Regions from separate parts of the Acidithrix sp. C25 genome, predicted to be linked through region 2. Evidence: riboswitches for the same ligand, from Rfam matches in the RefSeq annotation. Region 2 holds a riboswitch; each other region holds the start of a gene.

Region 1 (5,892 bases), on a different contig from region 2:
CTATGGCATCTTCAAAGCGACTTGGGTGCAATTTAGGTAGTGAAGCTGCTGAAATAAACACAAAGCATTAAGCACTACACCTTCACAATATTTTAAGGTAGTTGATAGCTGTCGCCAAGAAAGGCAAACCGATATGAGTGAGGTTTTCGAACAATTCAATGCCGGGCCATATGATCTTTGGCAGATCTGCGATAGTTCTTTAGATGCGAGCGAGAATATTCTTAGCACTATGAGTGTAATGTCGGAAAATTCCTTACTCGATAGGGGCAATCAAGCCATGATCAGTGATGACTTTCCAACGCCCACGCACCCACCGAGAATAGTTCTTCGACCACTCTCCATAGAGTCGACCACACCTGGAAGCCGAGCCAGCGCCGGCATTCTCTCTCGCCTTGAGCGGGTACTGACTCTCAACCCGAGCCACGAAGGCGAAGCACTCGAAGATCTTGAAATCTAGCTTAGGCGACTTCTAATAGCAGTAAGGATTGCTATGATTGGCTTCCCAATCTTTGGTCTACTTGCTTATTTTGGCCAATACGCCCATCCCTATCTCGTCGCCGGCGGAATCGCAGTAGCAATTCTTGGCGGGTGTTGTGAAATTTCACTTTTGCGAAAGGGAGCACAACTCGGCGGACGCATCATCCTCCCCTTTGACTTAGCTATCATCGCCATCGTGGCTCTACTTAGCATCATTGGCGCAGGACCACTCGGAAGGAGGCATGGCCTCGATGGCTTTACCCCATATGTAATGATGATCGCTGGCCTTGCCGGAATTGGTGCCGGAATGTCCTGGCGTGGAATAACGATCACCGCAATTGCAGGGGCAATTTGGGCCGTAATGCCTTTAGGAAGAGGAGCAATTATCTGGAATGACGAAGGGGGTTTTCTCCTTTGGCTCATATCAGGATCACTCGTCGCCGCCGCGTTACGCCTCTTTGCCACGCGGCTCGACCAAGCTGTAGCGGATCGGATCATAGCAGAACGAGCGGCAGAAAGAGCCGAACAAGAACATTGGATCCACGAGGACCTCATAGGTCTATGTGAAAGACTTGCACACGGAACCAGTGCGCCTGGAGATCGCCGGCTTGCCAGAAGAATCGCTGACCGTGCACGCGTTGGCGTTCTTGGGGATGCCCGATCCCATTCCGGAATAGTCGAAGGCCTCTCCGATCTACGCGACCAAGCCGTTCAGCTAGGAGCACGCCTTGAAGTCGTCCCACTCATAATACAAGAGCCACCGCTGACCATTACAGAAACCGCCCTGCGGCTGCTCGAGGGTTTTCTTGGCAACGCAGTTCATGACGGCGGAGCTACCGTCTGTGAACTAGCGGTAGAATCCGACCAAATGAGCCTCAACATGCACCTCTTGGGCCATGGATTGGGATTCGATCCAAGACACACCAAGTGGTCTCCACACACACACAATAAGACTAGTCAACGATGCCCGTTCGGTGAACTTGCAGATAAGCGTGCAAAGCGACCCTGATCTGGGAAGCCGATGGGAATTGAGATGGCAAGCATGAATCAACAATCGAGAGTTAAACACACTCAAGAGTTAAGGGACGATTGTGTCGGTAAACGTGCACTCGTGATCGACAACGACGCAACAGCCGCTCTCGGACTGAGCGTTGCGCTTGAACGTCTAGGAGTAAGCGTCGTCGCTGAGATCTCTCGGATTGAAGAGTCCGTTGACTATCCCGCCGAAATCGTCTGCTGCGACCTTGTTTTAAGTCGAGAAGGACGCGCGCTTCAAGGAGCCGCCGGCGTTGCTGAACTGGTTTCACAAGGTAGAAATATCCTAGCTCTTTCCAGTGTAGCTCGCGCCAACGAGGTGGGCGATGTTATCGGCGTTGGCGCACTAGGTTTTATAGACCGAGACAATTTAGACTGGGGGGACTTTGGCATTGCAGTTGGTGATATCAGCAGTGGCCAACGCCATCTTTCACGCTCGCTAGCGGCACGACACCTCTCCGACATCAATGATCGGCCCCTTCCCGGCAACTTTGAGCTCTCCCAAAGCTCGAAGCACTTACTTGAGGAACTCTTCGCCAAAGGCGACGAGGTTCTCAGGGCCATTCCCACCCAAGAGCTTGATGCCATAACAAGTCAAATTTGGTCAACGTGGTCGCGCCGTACGATCCGTTATCGGCTGAACCTTAGCAAGCGTTACCTTGAGCTTCTCCGTCGATTTCACGATGGTGCAAGCCCTGAAGCAATAGCCAAAGCTATGAATGTCTCGATCGGTACCGTCCATGCGGACCAAGATCGCATCAAAGCAGCCCTTCTTGCCACCTACGGAAAAGACTTAAGGCGAGAGGCTGCTTGTCGGCTCGTCTGGCAACTTGTCGACGGGCAACTGAGGTGGGGGGATAGAAGCGGTGAGTTAAAATGACATTGCAACTATCTGGATAATCCACTACTCCCTCCCCCAAACTAGATCAGCACTAAAAGAAGAAAAACTCTAGGGCAAAGATGTAAAACATTGCTCTGCCAATATCTAGCGACCAAACAAGAAGGTCACCTACCTAATCTTTAACCGTGGGGACCCGCCAGCACTACCGTAGAAATAGGCGACAGTACCGCTGACATAAGACTGCTCAAGGGGAATCTATTGGACTACTAGGTCTGTTACTTTTGACTAACTACCATGCAAACTTGCGAAGCCTCTGTGGGTTTCATCGCAATCAGGTTGCCTAAAGTAATAACTTCCCTCAGTTCAGCTATCTACCCGTTGCATTGAGGTCTAGATAAAAGAGTTAGACAGGCGCTGGCATGTCACCAATCCCGGCCTCAATAAATCCGTGGTACTAATCACGCCTTGGTGGAACCGTGAAACCCCCGATATCGCTTATATCAAAACCCACATAAGGCCCTTCGCTCAGACCAAGACAAAATAGTCAATTGGATACATTAGATCTTCAGGGTCAACGCCAAAAAGTCGTACTATCCAAAGCTTCAAGTCCCCAATAGATCAAATTACTGCCTTTAAAGATTTGCGCAAGCGCCTAGTGAATGGTATCGTCTCTACTACGTTGTCACGAGGTGCCCAAATCGGTCTTTGACCGAGGGAGAATCGGGAACTAGGTGAAACTCCTAGGCGGGCCCGCCACTGTAAACGGAGAGTCTATGTTCAATATGCCACTGAGAATTCCTCGGGAAGGCGAACAGTGACGTTTGATCCGCAAGCCAGGAGACCGGCCTCGATGATTTCGTAAACTACCCCTGGAAGCGGTAGTCAACCTTAAGGGTATAACTGTGTCACTTCTTTCGAGAGTAAAGACGTCACTAGAAAGTCAGCAGTTGTCAAAGACAACTCCAAACCAAAGATGGAAGCCCGAGACCTACGGTCTTGGAGCTATCTACGACCATGACCGAATCTCAAAACCTCGAGATCTGATCTGGATTTGGATGGCTGCGAACATCGGACTCGTTGCCGTCGTATACGGGGCAATAATGGCCGCAATGGCACTCGATCCCCTCCAAGCGATCATCCTCGCGATAATCGCGTCAATTGGATCATTCATTCCAGTTGGTCTACTGAGCATCTCGGGAAAACGTTACGGCGAACCCATGCTCGGCCTGTCCGTAAGAGTCTTCGGCAACAAATTCAACAAAGGACCCGCCTTCGCTAGTTGGCTCAGCCTATTGGGTTGGGAGACAATTACAGCAGTCATTGCGACCGAAGCCATCGAATCATTCCTTGGTAGCCACTCTTCTAGCCACAAAAATGAATTATCCATTCTGATCCTCACCGCCATAACAATTATCTCCTTATTAGCCAGTCGCCTAGGCCATAGAGCGATAGTCACTATTCAAAAGATCATTGCATGGATCTTCGGGTCAGCTACAGTCTTACTAATATTGGAAGTCGGTAACAAAACCGCCCTGGGCGTCTCTAATCAAGCGCATCCCGCGCCACTCACCTCAGTTTTGGCATCAGCCTCAATAATTGCAGCAAGTGGAGGGATTTCTTGGCTAAATGCAAGCGCTGACTATTCCCGATATCTTCGACGAACTGAACCTTCGTTTAAAGTAACGATTTACACAGCGCTGGGAGCTGGGATCCCATTTTCGATATTAATAATCTTTGGCTATCTGCTCGCCAAGTCGATTCCTTCGTTGGCTGGAAGTGAAAATCCAATACACGCTCTTGGCGTCTTACTTCCAACTTGGATGGTTGGCCCATATATCACACTGGCTATTGCTGGATTGATAGCCCAAATGATCCTTGGCCTTTATTCTTCGGGCCTAAGCCTACTGGCTCTTGGCATTCGGACCAAGCGCACCAAGACCGTGTTCGTTGATGCTGCTATAGTCGTCGCATTGGGAGCTTGGATTGTAACAAAACCAGGACCGATCCTTACAACCTTGGTGAGTCTGGTGGAACTCTTAGCTGTGCCAATTAGCTCATGGGCCGTCGTCTTTGCAATCGGAATCATTGCCGAAAATGGCTCCATGATCCAAAAAAGTGGTTTCATCAGTCGTTGGAATTCGTTCGTATCTTGGATTACAGGGACATTCGCAGGATTAGCATTGACCAACTCTTCGGTCTTTAGTGGCCCATTTGGCAATGGCACCATTGGAAAAGATAACTTAGGATTCGTAGTTGGCGCTATGGTAGCACTCGGGTTATATGTGACCGTAAGCACTTTGGATCGACACTTCAAAAAAGATAAAGAGCCCTTATCGGTTGTCGCCTTGACAAACGAAGCCCGACTCTGAACACCGAGCCGAGATAAAAAAGTCGAGTTAGAAAAAATCGAGTTAGAAAAAGTCAAGGCAATTGAGGTAAATGTGATCGGAATCCACATCAGACCTTCTCAGTCAAACATTTGGCCAAGGTTCTCTTGTCCCAAATAACCTCTATCAACTCTGGCTTCTTCTTCGGACAGGGACGTTTGGCAAGAAAAGTCAAATTCCAATTATCGTTTAACTCTCTGATTTGAAATGCAACTCTTCAATCTCAGCTTCCAAAAGTTCGAACCAATTGATAGCAAAAGCTAACTCGCAACCACCAGCATTAGTCATCCAGGTGGACCAAGATCCAAGGAGTAAATCAAAGGCACTACGTCATAGGCACTACGTCATAGGTGCTACGTCATAGGTGCTACGTTTTGCACAAGGAGCAAATACTTCCCAAAACTTGTGCCTCTCGGTCTATGTACGTATTATCAAATCTCAACATAGCACCTTCTTCAAGAACACCTTGGGATGCGGTTTCTTGCCCAGACGATAGCATATCCCGGCAAGAAACCGCCCAAGGGCATAAGAGCAGCTAGAAGTAACTAACGGTGAACGAGCCAGAGGAGGAGATCGGCCCCGGCGAAGCAACCAACGAACCACCTTGATACATATCAAAAGGAATCAAGGAATTCAAAGTTGCCGAAGTCGATCTACTCGCATTCACAAACTTAACATCGCTAAAGGGTGTCAAAGTAGCAACTGAACCATTGATCTGAGGCGCCTCTACGATCCACTCGGCCGAACTAGCAGGCCCGCTATAAGAAGATACGGTGGAAAAACTCTCTCCATTTGTAGTATCCGTAACGTTGATCTGCCATTGCCCACCAGACACCTGAGAAATGGAAACCGCAACAGAATCACCTGGTGAAACGTTGATCGATGAGATCGGGGTAGCGGACGCTGGTAGCACTTCCCACCAAGCATAGAGCTGAACCTGATTGCTACCTACTACCGGTTGCTCGGCAATTCCAGCCTGAATCAAATTTTGATTAGACGAAGGATAGCCATCAACGCCAACCCAAACAGATGAAGCACAATTTTGACTAACCTGTCCTGGAGTCCCTAGGTTACAATTGGCCGGCAATGCAGATGGAATGGCGGGAACATTAAATGTTGCGCTTACCCCTGTGAATCCACTTCCACTTGCAA
Region 2 (5,892 bases):
TCCCATTGGGTGGCCATGAGTATCGTTGATCTCTTTGAAGCCATCCATATCGATCATCGCCAAAACCACAAAGGCGCCATTTCTTCGAACTCTATTGAGTTCACGGGGCGCAGCTAGATCCCATCCCTTGCGATTTGATAGGGATGTCATTGAATCCGTAATTGCAATTTGGCGAATCGTGTAATTCAAATACCCAGAGCTTATTGACGCTACGATCACGGTTGACACAGTTAAAAGCCAGTCCGCTAGCGGCGCGCTTGGTTTGTCGCCATAAACAATTGCAATGGTGTAGGCGACAATGATATATCCAACATGACCAAGTGATTCAGCGGTGGAAAGAAATGAAAAGACATAGAGTGCAACCCATACATAAAAGACAACTGCCAGGATTGATGGATCTTTTCCGTATCCTGTTGCTATCTCTAGGGTTATTACCGAGGTGGACGCGATAACCACTAGGTTGATGCCAACCCGGCCGATTCTTTCAGCCATTGCGTATACTGCAAATCCGACGATCATAAATGCACCATTTAGGATGTAGTCAATTAGAAAGAAAGCTGGAGACCCGAGCGCGTAGGTTATGACGATACCCATGAAGCTTCCAGCAATCACCAATGCACTGATCCATTTGCCCCTTGAACCTGTGGTGAGGGGAAGTGAAGTAGGTGCGTCTTTTAGCCAATGGTTTAGTTGTGTTTTTTCAATTGCGCTAGCAAACTTGCCCGGCTCGCTCTGTTTTGGCATGTCGAAGGTCTACTTAGTCGTTCTGAAGGTTTTATGCCCAAGTGGCTTGTAATCGCATCTTGGTCCGTCGGGGCACATCATTTCTTATCTCTCGTCACTAGTCTGCTGAATCACTATTTGAGCGCACAAGACGCTAACTATATCGCAATTAAAAGTGCATCTCTTCAATCCTATTTATATTTCTTTTATCGAACTGTATTTTTTAATATTATCACAAAATACCACTTATAGTGTTGTTTGTATTCGCAATCATACATATCGACACAAGGGGCGTTTTTTAAGCGGTAAGTGAAAATTTTCTTAGCTGTTTTCCGTTAGAATCACTTCCTGGGAGCGACGGGTTAGTTGAATCTAAAATCCCTGTAAGATATGGTCCCTTGTTGGCGATTTAACGAGGAGAAGTAAACTGCGGCGGTTGTATGGTGTTGGGGTAGGCCCTGGTGATCCGAAGATGATGACTATCTTGGCCAAGGAGATCCTTGAGTCCGCCTCGATTGTTTTAGCGCCCACGGTATCGATGGATAGTTCTGGTCGCGCAGAAGAGGTTGTGAGAGCGATCTTGCCAAATCGTGAGATTGAACGGATCGTCTTTCAAATGACTCGGGGAACTTCTGGCCAAACTTTGCGTGAAAGTAGTGCAAAGGCGGCTGCACGAGAGCTATTTGAGAGATGTGCTCCAGATGAAGATGTAGCCTTTGTGACCCTAGGGGATCCATCACTATATTCCACGTTTTATCCGTTGGCTAGGGCGGTCTCGCAATTGGATAATGGCGTTGAGATCTCGATGGTTCCTGGGATACCAGCCTTTACTTACTTGGCTTGCCGCGTCAATATGGACCTTTTGGATAATAGCGAGCGGCTATATGTCGTAGCGGTAGTCCAAGACGAAGATCTCGATCGCCTTTGCGACCTCTTGGCTGACAGGCAGGCAACTGTGGTAATTTACAAGTGTGGGCGTCGTTTTGGCAAGGTCAGAGAGGCACTCGCCAAAACCGATCGTTTGAGCCAAGCGCTAGTTGGCGAACAATTGGGAACTCAGATTGAGAGAATCGTAGAAGCCTCCTTGGTGTCCGAAGACTATTTAAGTTATTTTGCCACCGTAATTTCCCCTGCGGTAAGGTCCGACTTTGGGTAGGAGCAAGATCTTCAAAATCTTTTTTAGTTTCGATCTTGATCTAACTCTAGAGCGCAAGGGTATCAACTAAAGGCCTTACTTGGGGTCTAAATCAATTGATCTTTTTGCAAATATTAGGATAGTTTTTTCCATCTCAGAGATGCGCCCAATGCTAGGAGAAATACCGACTCTAGGAGAAACAAAGCAATAAAGCCGAAGCTTTTTGCCACTAAAGAACTTCGGTGAGTATTTTTAGTTAGATAAGGATCATTTGGATTCGGGATAAATATGGATTCGGGAAACCAATGGTCTCGGCGCCAAAAGCTTTTAGCAGCTATTGCTTTTAGATGGTGCTTTTGTTCTGGAAGCTTCTTGCAGCCTCAATGAAGCGGCTCGCAGCAACTGGGTATCTTCCAAGGTGGAGATGAAGATAGCTAGCGTACAAGGTTGGGGATGCGAAACAGGAGATCGGCGAGTCGTCTGAAATGAGCGATTGAGTCTCGACATCGATCCTAGAGTAGTGAAATTCATGGCCGTAGATCGTTGATCCAGCCTCAAAGAGTAGGTTCTCGACGGTGGCCGTCGCTTTTTTGTAGCCTAGGGTTAGTTTTTTTGTCATCGCGCATTTGCAATCTAGGAGTCCGATTGACGGGATCTCGTCGATTGCTTGGGTGAGCCACATCAAACCACCGCATTCAGCCCATATCGGCATTCCATCGAGATGTCGTCTTTGAAGTTCCAAAGATAGGCCAGCGCTGTTTGTGATCTCTCTTGGGTAAAGTTGAGGAAATCCTCCAGAGGCTATGAGTCCAACTGCATCTTTAGGGAAGGCCTCTCTTGAGGGATCAAATGGAACGATTTGGCCGCCAGCTTCATTGATCAGGTCGATATTTTCTTGGTACATAAAGGAAAATGCCGCTCCTATGGTCATGGCAATCGGTAAGGGTTTTGACCTTGGGGCCAAATTCCTTGGCGCCGCTAAATGAGCACCAAGTGCTTTATCCTTGAGCCGAAGTTGGCTCGGTCGAGCCACTGACGTTGATTTCTCTAAGATCTCTTCGATGTTGATGGATTGGCTGAGGCGATCGGCTATTTGGTCGATTTGGGTCGCAACCATTTCTAAGCGCTCGAGGGCTGGTATAAGACCTAGGTGGCGCGATTCTAGATTCGGGAGCGAACCATAGGGAATATGCCCAAAGCATCTGATTCCCAGGTTGCTAAAGGCACCATCCATCAGCTGTTGATGGCGGGAACTCTTGGTCTTATTGACTATCACCCCAATTATATTGGAGTCGCCACTGGCCTTTCTTGCATGCTCGATAAATCCAGATGCTTGGGCCCCAATGGATTGAGACTGACCCCTGCCGTCTAGGACTAAGACTATCGGTAAGTTCAAGATTTTAGATATCTCGTAGGTTGAGTGGTGTGATCCTAACCTGGGGGGATCTCCTTTGATTGTTTTTTCGTCGATTCCTAGCTTGTCAGAGCCGTCGAAGAGTCCCATTACACCCTCTACGACAACGACGTCGTTGTCTTCGCATGCGCGATAAAAGGAGGTCGATACGCCATCTCTCCCCGTCATAAACGAATCCAAGTTGTAGCTTGGGCGTCCCGTTGCGATTTGATGATAAGAGGGGTCTATGAAATCTGGTCCAACTTTTGCAGCTCCGACTCGATAGCCAGCTTTTTTTAGTAAAGCCATTATTCCAATTGAGATAGATGTCTTGCCAACTCCTGATGCCGAACCAGCGATAAGGAATGATCTAAAGTCATTGTCTGGGATTTTTGTCTCCTGGGTCATTTTGATGAAGAATTAAATTGGCCGCAGTAATTTCGGGTCACCATCAAAACTCAATGCCTTTCTTTGCCCTGATTCCCTGGTCGTATGCGTGTTTGATCTTGCGCATTTCGGTAACAGTGTCGGCTATTTCTATCAACCCATCTGTTGCATCGCGTCCGGTGATGACAACATTTGTCTTTTTCGCGCGGTTTGTTATCGCTGAGATAACCTCATCTTCACGCACCCAATCGTACTTTATGGCGTAGGTAAGCTCGTCGAGAATTATCAGGTCGTAGTCGCCGCTGATAAGGAGGTCTCTAGCGACGCCAAAGGCGTGGCGTCCTTTAGCGGCGGTTTCATCAAGATCGGTCGATTCCCACGTGAAGCCATCCCCTAGGGTGTGCCACTCAATTCCCAGTGTGTCAGCAAGTTTTTTTTCACCGGTTTTGTATTTGCCTGACTTGATAAATTGAACGACAACTACTCGCCATCCACGCGCCCATCCACGTGACATGACTCCAAAAGCCGCCGAAGACTTTCCTTTTCCGTGACCTGTGTTTAGTAATACGATTGAATCTGCAATTCCCATACTTCTAAACGGTAGTATGAAATTGGAATTTCAGGGAAGTTGGGTGAAATGCCCGCGCTGTCCCGCAACTGTAACGTGGAGCATCGCACAGCAATGCCACGGATGAAAATCTCATCTGGAAGGTTGTGCGAAGGTGATGAAACGGAGCCAGGATACCTGATTTGACCTAAAAAATAGTTCGCGCCCATGGGGTCGCGAGATGCGAGGACATCTTGAAAGTAGATAAGGAACTGGTTGTATTCTTTGGAGGAACGCGATCAGGTAAGAGTGATATAGCCCAGAAGTGGATGGAGCGCTACGGTCAGCGCTGCACCTATGTCGCAACACTGGGCCAATCCAATGACATCAATGATCGTATTGCCAGGCACCAATCTCGGCGCGCCTATTGGATGTCAACTATTGAATTGGAGTCGGGAGATCAACTCGTCGATCTAATCGTCAATGCCACTAAACCACTTTTAATTGATTCAATAGGTACCTGGTTAGTGCGATACCAGGACTTTTGCGCTCCGATTGAGAGACTTTGTAGCGCTCTTGGAAATAGACATGTTCCAATCGTCGTAGTTGGGGAGGTCGTCGGTGCGGGCGTTCATCCTGAATCAACTACAACATTTGACTTTGTTGACAAGGTTGGTCTTTTGTCCGGTGAGATCTCCAACATAGCTGATCAAGCATTCTTAGTTGTCGCTAATCGTCTGATGTCTCTTGAGCTTCCATGGTGGAGCTGACCATCGGTCGTGATAGTTGACGATGAGAAGTTTTTTTGCATCACTTAGTTTTTTATCGATCTTTCCCACTCGAGGTCGCCTCTCCCGGGGATCACTTGCTGTGTTTCCGATAGTAGGGATGCTGCTTGGTTTGGTTATTGTGATCGTTTCTCTTTTGGTCCACCCATTTTTGGGTGTCATACCATTTGGTGGCGTCTTGGTTGGGGTAGATGTAGTTATAACCGGTGGGCTTCATTTGGATGGGGTGGCCGATTGTGGCGATGGTCTGATCGCGCCGTTGTCACGAGAAAAACGCCTCTTGGTGATGGCAGAGCCTCAAATCGGTGCCTTTGGTGCGATCACGGTCGGAACCGTACTTTTGCTTAGATTTTCATATCTGAGTTCATCTTTTGGCTTTGGCGCGTTGATCATTGGCGGTTATGGCCTCTCTAGGGCAATAATGGCTCTTTTGGTCATCTCCCAAAAGCCAGCTCGATCTAATTCGATGATTGGGGTCTTTGGTCTGACCAAGGAGTCAGAAACTAAATCGATAATGGCTGTTTTGATTGTAGAGGTCGTTGCAATTGTCGCCGTTATGACTCTTTTGGAAGGAGCAAGGCCGCTTGTTGGCATTGTTTTTGGCTCGCTGTTGGCTATTTTGGTTGTTTGGCGTGCGCGGTCTTGCCTAGGTGGAGTCACCGGTGATGTTCTTGGGGCTGCCGGGGTCGCCTTTGAGGTTGGATTTTTCCTAAGCGCTATTCGGTAGATTGGCGTCGTTAGTGGCTCCTCGCTGTTCGTTTGTCGCTTAATTTTTTGAGGATTTGTTGATTGTTTGAATCAGGTTGCGCCGTTTAGTCGTGGCCTAGGGGTTTGAGTTGGGATTTACGATGGTTTTTTATGCGAGACAGAAGAAGAAAATGGCCAAGGGCCTACGCATTAGGGTTGGAGCAAACTCTAG
Region 3 (5,892 bases), on a different contig from region 2:
CAGCCTTTACTTACTTGGCTTGCCGCGTCAATATGGACCTTTTGGATAATAGCGAGCGGCTATATGTCGTAGCGGTAGTCCAAGACGAAGATCTCGATCGCCTTTGCGACCTCTTGGCTGACAGGCAGGCAACTGTGGTAATTTACAAGTGTGGGCGTCGTTTTGGCAAGGTCAGAGAGGCACTCGCCAAAACCGATCGTTTGAGCCAAGCGCTAGTTGGCGAACAATTGGGAACTCAGATTGAGAGAATCGTAGAAGCCTCCTTGGTGTCCGAAGACTATTTAAGTTATTTTGCCACCGTAATTTCCCCTGCGGTAAGGTCCGACTTTGGGTAGGAGCAAGATCTTCAAAATCTTTTTTAGTTTCGATCTTGATCTAACTCTAGAGCGCAAGGGTATCAACTAAAGGCCTTACTTGGGGTCTAAATCAATTGATCTTTTTGCAAATATTAGGATAGTTTTTTCCATCTCAGAGATGCGCCCAATGCTAGGAGAAATACCGACTCTAGGAGAAACAAAGCAATAAAGCCGAAGCTTTTTGCCACTAAAGAACTTCGGTGAGTATTTTTAGTTAGATAAGGATCATTTGGATTCGGGATAAATATGGATTCGGGAAACCAATGGTCTCGGCGCCAAAAGCTTTTAGCAGCTATTGCTTTTAGATGGTGCTTTTGTTCTGGAAGCTTCTTGCAGCCTCAATGAAGCGGCTCGCAGCAACTGGGTATCTTCCAAGGTGGAGATGAAGATAGCTAGCGTACAAGGTTGGGGATGCGAAACAGGAGATCGGCGAGTCGTCTGAAATGAGCGATTGAGTCTCGACATCGATCCTAGAGTAGTGAAATTCATGGCCGTAGATCGTTGATCCAGCCTCAAAGAGTAGGTTCTCGACGGTGGCCGTCGCTTTTTTGTAGCCTAGGGTTAGTTTTTTTGTCATCGCGCATTTGCAATCTAGGAGTCCGATTGACGGGATCTCGTCGATTGCTTGGGTGAGCCACATCAAACCACCGCATTCAGCCCATATCGGCATTCCATCGAGATGTCGTCTTTGAAGTTCCAAAGATAGGCCAGCGCTGTTTGTGATCTCTCTTGGGTAAAGTTGAGGAAATCCTCCAGAGGCTATGAGTCCAACTGCATCTTTAGGGAAGGCCTCTCTTGAGGGATCAAATGGAACGATTTGGCCGCCAGCTTCATTGATCAGGTCGATATTTTCTTGGTACATAAAGGAAAATGCCGCTCCTATGGTCATGGCAATCGGTAAGGGTTTTGACCTTGGGGCCAAATTCCTTGGCGCCGCTAAATGAGCACCAAGTGCTTTATCCTTGAGCCGAAGTTGGCTCGGTCGAGCCACTGACGTTGATTTCTCTAAGATCTCTTCGATGTTGATGGATTGGCTGAGGCGATCGGCTATTTGGTCGATTTGGGTCGCAACCATTTCTAAGCGCTCGAGGGCTGGTATAAGACCTAGGTGGCGCGATTCTAGATTCGGGAGCGAACCATAGGGAATATGCCCAAAGCATCTGATTCCCAGGTTGCTAAAGGCACCATCCATCAGCTGTTGATGGCGGGAACTCTTGGTCTTATTGACTATCACCCCAATTATATTGGAGTCGCCACTGGCCTTTCTTGCATGCTCGATAAATCCAGATGCTTGGGCCCCAATGGATTGAGACTGACCCCTGCCGTCTAGGACTAAGACTATCGGTAAGTTCAAGATTTTAGATATCTCGTAGGTTGAGTGGTGTGATCCTAACCTGGGGGGATCTCCTTTGATTGTTTTTTCGTCGATTCCTAGCTTGTCAGAGCCGTCGAAGAGTCCCATTACACCCTCTACGACAACGACGTCGTTGTCTTCGCATGCGCGATAAAAGGAGGTCGATACGCCATCTCTCCCCGTCATAAACGAATCCAAGTTGTAGCTTGGGCGTCCCGTTGCGATTTGATGATAAGAGGGGTCTATGAAATCTGGTCCAACTTTTGCAGCTCCGACTCGATAGCCAGCTTTTTTTAGTAAAGCCATTATTCCAATTGAGATAGATGTCTTGCCAACTCCTGATGCCGAACCAGCGATAAGGAATGATCTAAAGTCATTGTCTGGGATTTTTGTCTCCTGGGTCATTTTGATGAAGAATTAAATTGGCCGCAGTAATTTCGGGTCACCATCAAAACTCAATGCCTTTCTTTGCCCTGATTCCCTGGTCGTATGCGTGTTTGATCTTGCGCATTTCGGTAACAGTGTCGGCTATTTCTATCAACCCATCTGTTGCATCGCGTCCGGTGATGACAACATTTGTCTTTTTCGCGCGGTTTGTTATCGCTGAGATAACCTCATCTTCACGCACCCAATCGTACTTTATGGCGTAGGTAAGCTCGTCGAGAATTATCAGGTCGTAGTCGCCGCTGATAAGGAGGTCTCTAGCGACGCCAAAGGCGTGGCGTCCTTTAGCGGCGGTTTCATCAAGATCGGTCGATTCCCACGTGAAGCCATCCCCTAGGGTGTGCCACTCAATTCCCAGTGTGTCAGCAAGTTTTTTTTCACCGGTTTTGTATTTGCCTGACTTGATAAATTGAACGACAACTACTCGCCATCCACGCGCCCATCCACGTGACATGACTCCAAAAGCCGCCGAAGACTTTCCTTTTCCGTGACCTGTGTTTAGTAATACGATTGAATCTGCAATTCCCATACTTCTAAACGGTAGTATGAAATTGGAATTTCAGGGAAGTTGGGTGAAATGCCCGCGCTGTCCCGCAACTGTAACGTGGAGCATCGCACAGCAATGCCACGGATGAAAATCTCATCTGGAAGGTTGTGCGAAGGTGATGAAACGGAGCCAGGATACCTGATTTGACCTAAAAAATAGTTCGCGCCCATGGGGTCGCGAGATGCGAGGACATCTTGAAAGTAGATAAGGAACTGGTTGTATTCTTTGGAGGAACGCGATCAGGTAAGAGTGATATAGCCCAGAAGTGGATGGAGCGCTACGGTCAGCGCTGCACCTATGTCGCAACACTGGGCCAATCCAATGACATCAATGATCGTATTGCCAGGCACCAATCTCGGCGCGCCTATTGGATGTCAACTATTGAATTGGAGTCGGGAGATCAACTCGTCGATCTAATCGTCAATGCCACTAAACCACTTTTAATTGATTCAATAGGTACCTGGTTAGTGCGATACCAGGACTTTTGCGCTCCGATTGAGAGACTTTGTAGCGCTCTTGGAAATAGACATGTTCCAATCGTCGTAGTTGGGGAGGTCGTCGGTGCGGGCGTTCATCCTGAATCAACTACAACATTTGACTTTGTTGACAAGGTTGGTCTTTTGTCCGGTGAGATCTCCAACATAGCTGATCAAGCATTCTTAGTTGTCGCTAATCGTCTGATGTCTCTTGAGCTTCCATGGTGGAGCTGACCATCGGTCGTGATAGTTGACGATGAGAAGTTTTTTTGCATCACTTAGTTTTTTATCGATCTTTCCCACTCGAGGTCGCCTCTCCCGGGGATCACTTGCTGTGTTTCCGATAGTAGGGATGCTGCTTGGTTTGGTTATTGTGATCGTTTCTCTTTTGGTCCACCCATTTTTGGGTGTCATACCATTTGGTGGCGTCTTGGTTGGGGTAGATGTAGTTATAACCGGTGGGCTTCATTTGGATGGGGTGGCCGATTGTGGCGATGGTCTGATCGCGCCGTTGTCACGAGAAAAACGCCTCTTGGTGATGGCAGAGCCTCAAATCGGTGCCTTTGGTGCGATCACGGTCGGAACCGTACTTTTGCTTAGATTTTCATATCTGAGTTCATCTTTTGGCTTTGGCGCGTTGATCATTGGCGGTTATGGCCTCTCTAGGGCAATAATGGCTCTTTTGGTCATCTCCCAAAAGCCAGCTCGATCTAATTCGATGATTGGGGTCTTTGGTCTGACCAAGGAGTCAGAAACTAAATCGATAATGGCTGTTTTGATTGTAGAGGTCGTTGCAATTGTCGCCGTTATGACTCTTTTGGAAGGAGCAAGGCCGCTTGTTGGCATTGTTTTTGGCTCGCTGTTGGCTATTTTGGTTGTTTGGCGTGCGCGGTCTTGCCTAGGTGGAGTCACCGGTGATGTTCTTGGGGCTGCCGGGGTCGCCTTTGAGGTTGGATTTTTCCTAAGCGCTATTCGGTAGATTGGCGTCGTTAGTGGCTCCTCGCTGTTCGTTTGTCGCTTAATTTTTTGAGGATTTGTTGATTGTTTGAATCAGGTTGCGCCGTTTAGTCGTGGCCTAGGGGTTTGAGTTGGGATTTACGATGGTTTTTTATGCGAGACAGAAGAAGAAAATGGCCAAGGGCCTACGCATTAGGGTTGGAGCAAACTCTAGTGTTTCAAGGGCAATGGGAATAGTGGGTGGTTACCTTTTAGATTCCACAATTGGTGAATTGCCATCCCCAATTCATCCTTTGGTGCACTATGGTAGATACGCCAATTTTGCGCAAGAGATCTTTTGGAGCGACACCAAGGCGGGGGGCCTTCGTTATTTGGCTGCTCTAGCCGCTCCGATAGCCTTGTTCGGGTTGGTTCCAAGGGGATGGAAGAGGGAGACCTTTGCAACATACTTAGCACTTGGGCGCCGTTCTCTAGTTCAGCACGTGGAGGAGGTTCTGACTCATTTGGAGGCCGGTGATATCGCTCCTGCGCGACGGGCTCTCTCGATGGTCGTTGGGAGGGATACCGCCGAACTAACTTTCGAAGCTATCGCTAGTGCTCTGGTTGAAACGTTAGCTGAAAATTTCAACGATGCTGTGGCGGCGACGATCTTTTGGGAGGGCGTCGGCGGTAACCGCTTTTCACTCTTACACAGGGTGGCAAATACAGCAGATGCCATGGTGGGGCATTTGAATAAGCGTTATGTTAACTTTGGATTTGTCTCGGCTAAGACTGACGACGCCTTGGGGTATCTCCCGGCACGACTTGGATCACTGGCCCTGATTTTGGGAGGGGGAGGAGCAACCCTTGCACAAGTGATCAAGATAGTTCGTCTGAGTCACTCTCAATCTAGAGCTCACCCTTCTCCCAATGCTGGCTTAATGGAGGCGACCCTAGCAAATATGCTCGATGTAGCCTTGGGCGGTCCAATCACATATGACGGGGTCTTATCTGATCGACCCAAATTGGGCGGATCAAGGGGCGCAACACCGGCGGATGTAAGGCGTGCGATTGAGGTTGTAGATCGAGCTTCACTTTGGATGGTCGCAATCGGTGTGGCAATTGCTCTTTCACCTGGGATAAAGGTGACTACGAACTCTAACAACTCCTATGACTCTGGCCCTTTGGCAGCCGATGGATCTCCGTGTTGAAGATACCCGTTGGCACGCCTATATCGAAATGCGATCATGATAAGGTCGCTGAGATGGCACTAGGTCTCGCCAACTCCCCCCATGGAGGCAATGGTGGGATGATCGAAGAGGCTCTTTTGATGGAGGCCGGGTCACTTTTGGATCTTTCTGCATCCATTAATTTTGCTGCCCCGGATTTTCGCGAGGATTTGATCGCATCTTTAGACTCCCTTAGCCGATATCCCAATGAATCTTCAAGCACTAATCTTCTAGCGAAGGCACTCAACGTCGATCCAAACCTCTTGGTTTTGACCAATGGCGGCGCCGAGGCGATCTCATTAGTCTGTGGGTACATCAAGAGTGCAAAGGTCTCTCGTTTTGACTTTGGACTTTATAGCCGATACCTTGCCGATAGTAGTGGCGGGCAAATGATAGTCTCTAATCCAAATAATCCAAGTGGCCAATTGATAGGTGATGTTGATGATGTGATCGTCTACGACGAAGCTTTTTACCCTATCGCAACTGGCACTTGGACGCGACGCGACTTTGAGACGGGTGCATTTTCATTGGGTTCGCTGACCAAATTGTC
Region 4 (5,892 bases), on a different contig from region 2:
AGCACAACTCGGCGGACGCATCATCCTCCCCTTTGACTTAGCTATCATCGCCATCGTGGCTCTACTTAGCATCATTGGCGCAGGACCACTCGGAAGGAGGCATGGCCTCGATGGCTTTACCCCATATGTAATGATGATCGCTGGCCTTGCCGGAATTGGTGCCGGAATGTCCTGGCGTGGAATAACGATCACCGCAATTGCAGGGGCAATTTGGGCCGTAATGCCTTTAGGAAGAGGAGCAATTATCTGGAATGACGAAGGGGGTTTTCTCCTTTGGCTCATATCAGGATCACTCGTCGCCGCCGCGTTACGCCTCTTTGCCACGCGGCTCGACCAAGCTGTAGCGGATCGGATCATAGCAGAACGAGCGGCAGAAAGAGCCGAACAAGAACATTGGATCCACGAGGACCTCATAGGTCTATGTGAAAGACTTGCACACGGAACCAGTGCGCCTGGAGATCGCCGGCTTGCCAGAAGAATCGCTGACCGTGCACGCGTTGGCGTTCTTGGGGATGCCCGATCCCATTCCGGAATAGTCGAAGGCCTCTCCGATCTACGCGACCAAGCCGTTCAGCTAGGAGCACGCCTTGAAGTCGTCCCACTCATAATACAAGAGCCACCGCTGACCATTACAGAAACCGCCCTGCGGCTGCTCGAGGGTTTTCTTGGCAACGCAGTTCATGACGGCGGAGCTACCGTCTGTGAACTAGCGGTAGAATCCGACCAAATGAGCCTCAACATGCACCTCTTGGGCCATGGATTGGGATTCGATCCAAGACACACCAAGTGGTCTCCACACACACACAATAAGACTAGTCAACGATGCCCGTTCGGTGAACTTGCAGATAAGCGTGCAAAGCGACCCTGATCTGGGAAGCCGATGGGAATTGAGATGGCAAGCATGAATCAACAATCGAGAGTTAAACACACTCAAGAGTTAAGGGACGATTGTGTCGGTAAACGTGCACTCGTGATCGACAACGACGCAACAGCCGCTCTCGGACTGAGCGTTGCGCTTGAACGTCTAGGAGTAAGCGTCGTCGCTGAGATCTCTCGGATTGAAGAGTCCGTTGACTATCCCGCCGAAATCGTCTGCTGCGACCTTGTTTTAAGTCGAGAAGGACGCGCGCTTCAAGGAGCCGCCGGCGTTGCTGAACTGGTTTCACAAGGTAGAAATATCCTAGCTCTTTCCAGTGTAGCTCGCGCCAACGAGGTGGGCGATGTTATCGGCGTTGGCGCACTAGGTTTTATAGACCGAGACAATTTAGACTGGGGGGACTTTGGCATTGCAGTTGGTGATATCAGCAGTGGCCAACGCCATCTTTCACGCTCGCTAGCGGCACGACACCTCTCCGACATCAATGATCGGCCCCTTCCCGGCAACTTTGAGCTCTCCCAAAGCTCGAAGCACTTACTTGAGGAACTCTTCGCCAAAGGCGACGAGGTTCTCAGGGCCATTCCCACCCAAGAGCTTGATGCCATAACAAGTCAAATTTGGTCAACGTGGTCGCGCCGTACGATCCGTTATCGGCTGAACCTTAGCAAGCGTTACCTTGAGCTTCTCCGTCGATTTCACGATGGTGCAAGCCCTGAAGCAATAGCCAAAGCTATGAATGTCTCGATCGGTACCGTCCATGCGGACCAAGATCGCATCAAAGCAGCCCTTCTTGCCACCTACGGAAAAGACTTAAGGCGAGAGGCTGCTTGTCGGCTCGTCTGGCAACTTGTCGACGGGCAACTGAGGTGGGGGGATAGAAGCGGTGAGTTAAAATGACATTGCAACTATCTGGATAATCCACTACTCCCTCCCCCAAACTAGATCAGCACTAAAAGAAGAAAAACTCTAGGGCAAAGATGTAAAACATTGCTCTGCCAATATCTAGCGACCAAACAAGAAGGTCACCTACCTAATCTTTAACCGTGGGGACCCGCCAGCACTACCGTAGAAATAGGCGACAGTACCGCTGACATAAGACTGCTCAAGGGGAATCTATTGGACTACTAGGTCTGTTACTTTTGACTAACTACCATGCAAACTTGCGAAGCCTCTGTGGGTTTCATCGCAATCAGGTTGCCTAAAGTAATAACTTCCCTCAGTTCAGCTATCTACCCGTTGCATTGAGGTCTAGATAAAAGAGTTAGACAGGCGCTGGCATGTCACCAATCCCGGCCTCAATAAATCCGTGGTACTAATCACGCCTTGGTGGAACCGTGAAACCCCCGATATCGCTTATATCAAAACCCACATAAGGCCCTTCGCTCAGACCAAGACAAAATAGTCAATTGGATACATTAGATCTTCAGGGTCAACGCCAAAAAGTCGTACTATCCAAAGCTTCAAGTCCCCAATAGATCAAATTACTGCCTTTAAAGATTTGCGCAAGCGCCTAGTGAATGGTATCGTCTCTACTACGTTGTCACGAGGTGCCCAAATCGGTCTTTGACCGAGGGAGAATCGGGAACTAGGTGAAACTCCTAGGCGGGCCCGCCACTGTAAACGGAGAGTCTATGTTCAATATGCCACTGAGAATTCCTCGGGAAGGCGAACAGTGACGTTTGATCCGCAAGCCAGGAGACCGGCCTCGATGATTTCGTAAACTACCCCTGGAAGCGGTAGTCAACCTTAAGGGTATAACTGTGTCACTTCTTTCGAGAGTAAAGACGTCACTAGAAAGTCAGCAGTTGTCAAAGACAACTCCAAACCAAAGATGGAAGCCCGAGACCTACGGTCTTGGAGCTATCTACGACCATGACCGAATCTCAAAACCTCGAGATCTGATCTGGATTTGGATGGCTGCGAACATCGGACTCGTTGCCGTCGTATACGGGGCAATAATGGCCGCAATGGCACTCGATCCCCTCCAAGCGATCATCCTCGCGATAATCGCGTCAATTGGATCATTCATTCCAGTTGGTCTACTGAGCATCTCGGGAAAACGTTACGGCGAACCCATGCTCGGCCTGTCCGTAAGAGTCTTCGGCAACAAATTCAACAAAGGACCCGCCTTCGCTAGTTGGCTCAGCCTATTGGGTTGGGAGACAATTACAGCAGTCATTGCGACCGAAGCCATCGAATCATTCCTTGGTAGCCACTCTTCTAGCCACAAAAATGAATTATCCATTCTGATCCTCACCGCCATAACAATTATCTCCTTATTAGCCAGTCGCCTAGGCCATAGAGCGATAGTCACTATTCAAAAGATCATTGCATGGATCTTCGGGTCAGCTACAGTCTTACTAATATTGGAAGTCGGTAACAAAACCGCCCTGGGCGTCTCTAATCAAGCGCATCCCGCGCCACTCACCTCAGTTTTGGCATCAGCCTCAATAATTGCAGCAAGTGGAGGGATTTCTTGGCTAAATGCAAGCGCTGACTATTCCCGATATCTTCGACGAACTGAACCTTCGTTTAAAGTAACGATTTACACAGCGCTGGGAGCTGGGATCCCATTTTCGATATTAATAATCTTTGGCTATCTGCTCGCCAAGTCGATTCCTTCGTTGGCTGGAAGTGAAAATCCAATACACGCTCTTGGCGTCTTACTTCCAACTTGGATGGTTGGCCCATATATCACACTGGCTATTGCTGGATTGATAGCCCAAATGATCCTTGGCCTTTATTCTTCGGGCCTAAGCCTACTGGCTCTTGGCATTCGGACCAAGCGCACCAAGACCGTGTTCGTTGATGCTGCTATAGTCGTCGCATTGGGAGCTTGGATTGTAACAAAACCAGGACCGATCCTTACAACCTTGGTGAGTCTGGTGGAACTCTTAGCTGTGCCAATTAGCTCATGGGCCGTCGTCTTTGCAATCGGAATCATTGCCGAAAATGGCTCCATGATCCAAAAAAGTGGTTTCATCAGTCGTTGGAATTCGTTCGTATCTTGGATTACAGGGACATTCGCAGGATTAGCATTGACCAACTCTTCGGTCTTTAGTGGCCCATTTGGCAATGGCACCATTGGAAAAGATAACTTAGGATTCGTAGTTGGCGCTATGGTAGCACTCGGGTTATATGTGACCGTAAGCACTTTGGATCGACACTTCAAAAAAGATAAAGAGCCCTTATCGGTTGTCGCCTTGACAAACGAAGCCCGACTCTGAACACCGAGCCGAGATAAAAAAGTCGAGTTAGAAAAAATCGAGTTAGAAAAAGTCAAGGCAATTGAGGTAAATGTGATCGGAATCCACATCAGACCTTCTCAGTCAAACATTTGGCCAAGGTTCTCTTGTCCCAAATAACCTCTATCAACTCTGGCTTCTTCTTCGGACAGGGACGTTTGGCAAGAAAAGTCAAATTCCAATTATCGTTTAACTCTCTGATTTGAAATGCAACTCTTCAATCTCAGCTTCCAAAAGTTCGAACCAATTGATAGCAAAAGCTAACTCGCAACCACCAGCATTAGTCATCCAGGTGGACCAAGATCCAAGGAGTAAATCAAAGGCACTACGTCATAGGCACTACGTCATAGGTGCTACGTCATAGGTGCTACGTTTTGCACAAGGAGCAAATACTTCCCAAAACTTGTGCCTCTCGGTCTATGTACGTATTATCAAATCTCAACATAGCACCTTCTTCAAGAACACCTTGGGATGCGGTTTCTTGCCCAGACGATAGCATATCCCGGCAAGAAACCGCCCAAGGGCATAAGAGCAGCTAGAAGTAACTAACGGTGAACGAGCCAGAGGAGGAGATCGGCCCCGGCGAAGCAACCAACGAACCACCTTGATACATATCAAAAGGAATCAAGGAATTCAAAGTTGCCGAAGTCGATCTACTCGCATTCACAAACTTAACATCGCTAAAGGGTGTCAAAGTAGCAACTGAACCATTGATCTGAGGCGCCTCTACGATCCACTCGGCCGAACTAGCAGGCCCGCTATAAGAAGATACGGTGGAAAAACTCTCTCCATTTGTAGTATCCGTAACGTTGATCTGCCATTGCCCACCAGACACCTGAGAAATGGAAACCGCAACAGAATCACCTGGTGAAACGTTGATCGATGAGATCGGGGTAGCGGACGCTGGTAGCACTTCCCACCAAGCATAGAGCTGAACCTGATTGCTACCTACTACCGGTTGCTCGGCAATTCCAGCCTGAATCAAATTTTGATTAGACGAAGGATAGCCATCAACGCCAACCCAAACAGATGAAGCACAATTTTGACTAACCTGTCCTGGAGTCCCTAGGTTACAATTGGCCGGCAATGCAGATGGAATGGCGGGAACATTAAATGTTGCGCTTACCCCTGTGAATCCACTTCCACTTGCAATATAACCCGCCCAATTAGTCGACCTGTTGCCAACAACCATCGGCAATGAAGATGACGCAGAGACACCACTGGCGTCTACAACACTAAGAGATATTGTGAATACCCCATAAGCAAGTGGTATTCCACTAATAACCCCAGTAGAAGAAAGTGCTAACCCAGGCGGCAGACCCGAACCACCCCACGTATAGCCACCAACTCCTCCACTTGCACCAAGTTGAAAGGAATAGTTCAAACCAACCACCGCTCCAGAAATCGAAGTCGTGGTTACCGCTAATGTGGAATTGCCAAGAGGTGTGGTTGGAGTACCTCCTACCGAAGTCGACGGCGCACTACTCGATGGAACAATCATTCCAACTATTGGCTTATTGAGTGGTATTGATCCAGCGGATCCATAGAAACCTGCATCTCCATAGGTGAAGATTCCACCGTCGCTTGCGACCAACCAATAGCCTTTTCCATCTGGAGTAGATGCCATTCCAACTATTGGCTTATTTAGTGGTAGGGCTCCGGCTGAACCGTAAAAGCCAGCATCTCCATAGGTGAAGATTCCACCGTCGCTTGCGACCAACCAATAGCCTTTTCCATCTGGAGTAGATGCCATTCCAACTATTGGCTTAT

What was found. A riboswitch is a leader RNA that binds a small molecule or an ion and turns the genes downstream of it on or off. The one in region 2 is predicted to bind cobalamin.
Region 1: linked by a shared signal. The riboswitch ahead of ACIDITHRIX25_RS000000103240 (purine-cytosine permease family protein) and the one ahead of ACIDITHRIX25_RS94545 (bifunctional adenosylcobinamide kinase/adenosylcobinamide-phosphate guanylyltransferase) in region 2 are both predicted to bind cobalamin.
Region 3: linked by a shared signal. The riboswitch ahead of ACIDITHRIX25_RS77085 (bifunctional adenosylcobinamide kinase/adenosylcobinamide-phosphate guanylyltransferase) and the one ahead of ACIDITHRIX25_RS94545 (bifunctional adenosylcobinamide kinase/adenosylcobinamide-phosphate guanylyltransferase) in region 2 are both predicted to bind cobalamin.
Region 4: linked by a shared signal. The riboswitch ahead of ACIDITHRIX25_RS85730 (purine-cytosine permease family protein) and the one ahead of ACIDITHRIX25_RS94545 (bifunctional adenosylcobinamide kinase/adenosylcobinamide-phosphate guanylyltransferase) in region 2 are both predicted to bind cobalamin.

Annotation. Positions count from the first base shown of each region.
Region 1 covers NZ_CAJHCI020000004.1:89,439-95,330, forward strand. Annotated here, with positions in the region: gene ACIDITHRIX25_RS000000103220 (hypothetical protein) at 1-61, opposite strand, end outside; gene ACIDITHRIX25_RS000000103225 (hypothetical protein) at 134-457, shown strand; gene ACIDITHRIX25_RS000000103230 (hypothetical protein) at 491-1,486, shown strand; gene ACIDITHRIX25_RS000000103235 (hypothetical protein) at 1,520-2,392, shown strand; cobalamin riboswitch at 3,024-3,217, shown strand; gene ACIDITHRIX25_RS000000103240 (purine-cytosine permease family protein) at 3,256-4,722, shown strand; gene ACIDITHRIX25_RS000000103245 (G1 family glutamic endopeptidase) at 5,276-5,892, opposite strand, start outside.
Region 2 covers NZ_CAJHCI020000002.1:304,903-310,794, reverse strand. Annotated here, with positions in the region: gene ACIDITHRIX25_RS94565 (GGDEF domain-containing protein) at 1-744, opposite strand, end outside; gene cobI (precorrin-2 C(20)-methyltransferase) at 1,160-1,879, shown strand; gene ACIDITHRIX25_RS94555 (cobyrinic acid a,c-diamide synthase CobB) at 2,202-3,659, opposite strand; gene ACIDITHRIX25_RS94550 (cob(I)yrinic acid a,c-diamide adenosyltransferase) at 3,703-4,152, opposite strand; cobalamin riboswitch at 4,231-4,405, shown strand; gene ACIDITHRIX25_RS94545 (bifunctional adenosylcobinamide kinase/adenosylcobinamide-phosphate guanylyltransferase) at 4,440-4,955, shown strand; gene ACIDITHRIX25_RS94540 (adenosylcobinamide-GDP ribazoletransferase) at 4,978-5,700, shown strand; gene ACIDITHRIX25_RS94535 (CobD/CbiB family cobalamin biosynthesis protein) at 5,822-5,892, shown strand, end outside.
Region 3 covers NZ_CAJHCI020000010.1:303,359-309,250, reverse strand. Annotated here, with positions in the region: gene cobI (precorrin-2 C(20)-methyltransferase) at 1-335, shown strand, start outside; gene ACIDITHRIX25_RS77095 (cobyrinic acid a,c-diamide synthase CobB) at 658-2,115, opposite strand; gene ACIDITHRIX25_RS77090 (cob(I)yrinic acid a,c-diamide adenosyltransferase) at 2,159-2,608, opposite strand; cobalamin riboswitch at 2,687-2,861, shown strand; gene ACIDITHRIX25_RS77085 (bifunctional adenosylcobinamide kinase/adenosylcobinamide-phosphate guanylyltransferase) at 2,896-3,411, shown strand; gene ACIDITHRIX25_RS77080 (adenosylcobinamide-GDP ribazoletransferase) at 3,434-4,156, shown strand; gene ACIDITHRIX25_RS77075 (CobD/CbiB family cobalamin biosynthesis protein) at 4,278-5,324, shown strand; gene ACIDITHRIX25_RS77070 (aminotransferase class I/II-fold pyridoxal phosphate-dependent enzyme) at 5,321-5,892, shown strand, end outside.
Region 4 covers NZ_CAJHCI020000008.1:90,057-95,948, forward strand. Annotated here, with positions in the region: gene ACIDITHRIX25_RS85720 (hypothetical protein) at 1-868, shown strand, start outside; gene ACIDITHRIX25_RS85725 (hypothetical protein) at 902-1,774, shown strand; cobalamin riboswitch at 2,406-2,599, shown strand; gene ACIDITHRIX25_RS85730 (purine-cytosine permease family protein) at 2,638-4,104, shown strand; gene ACIDITHRIX25_RS85735 (G1 family glutamic endopeptidase) at 4,658-5,892, opposite strand, start outside.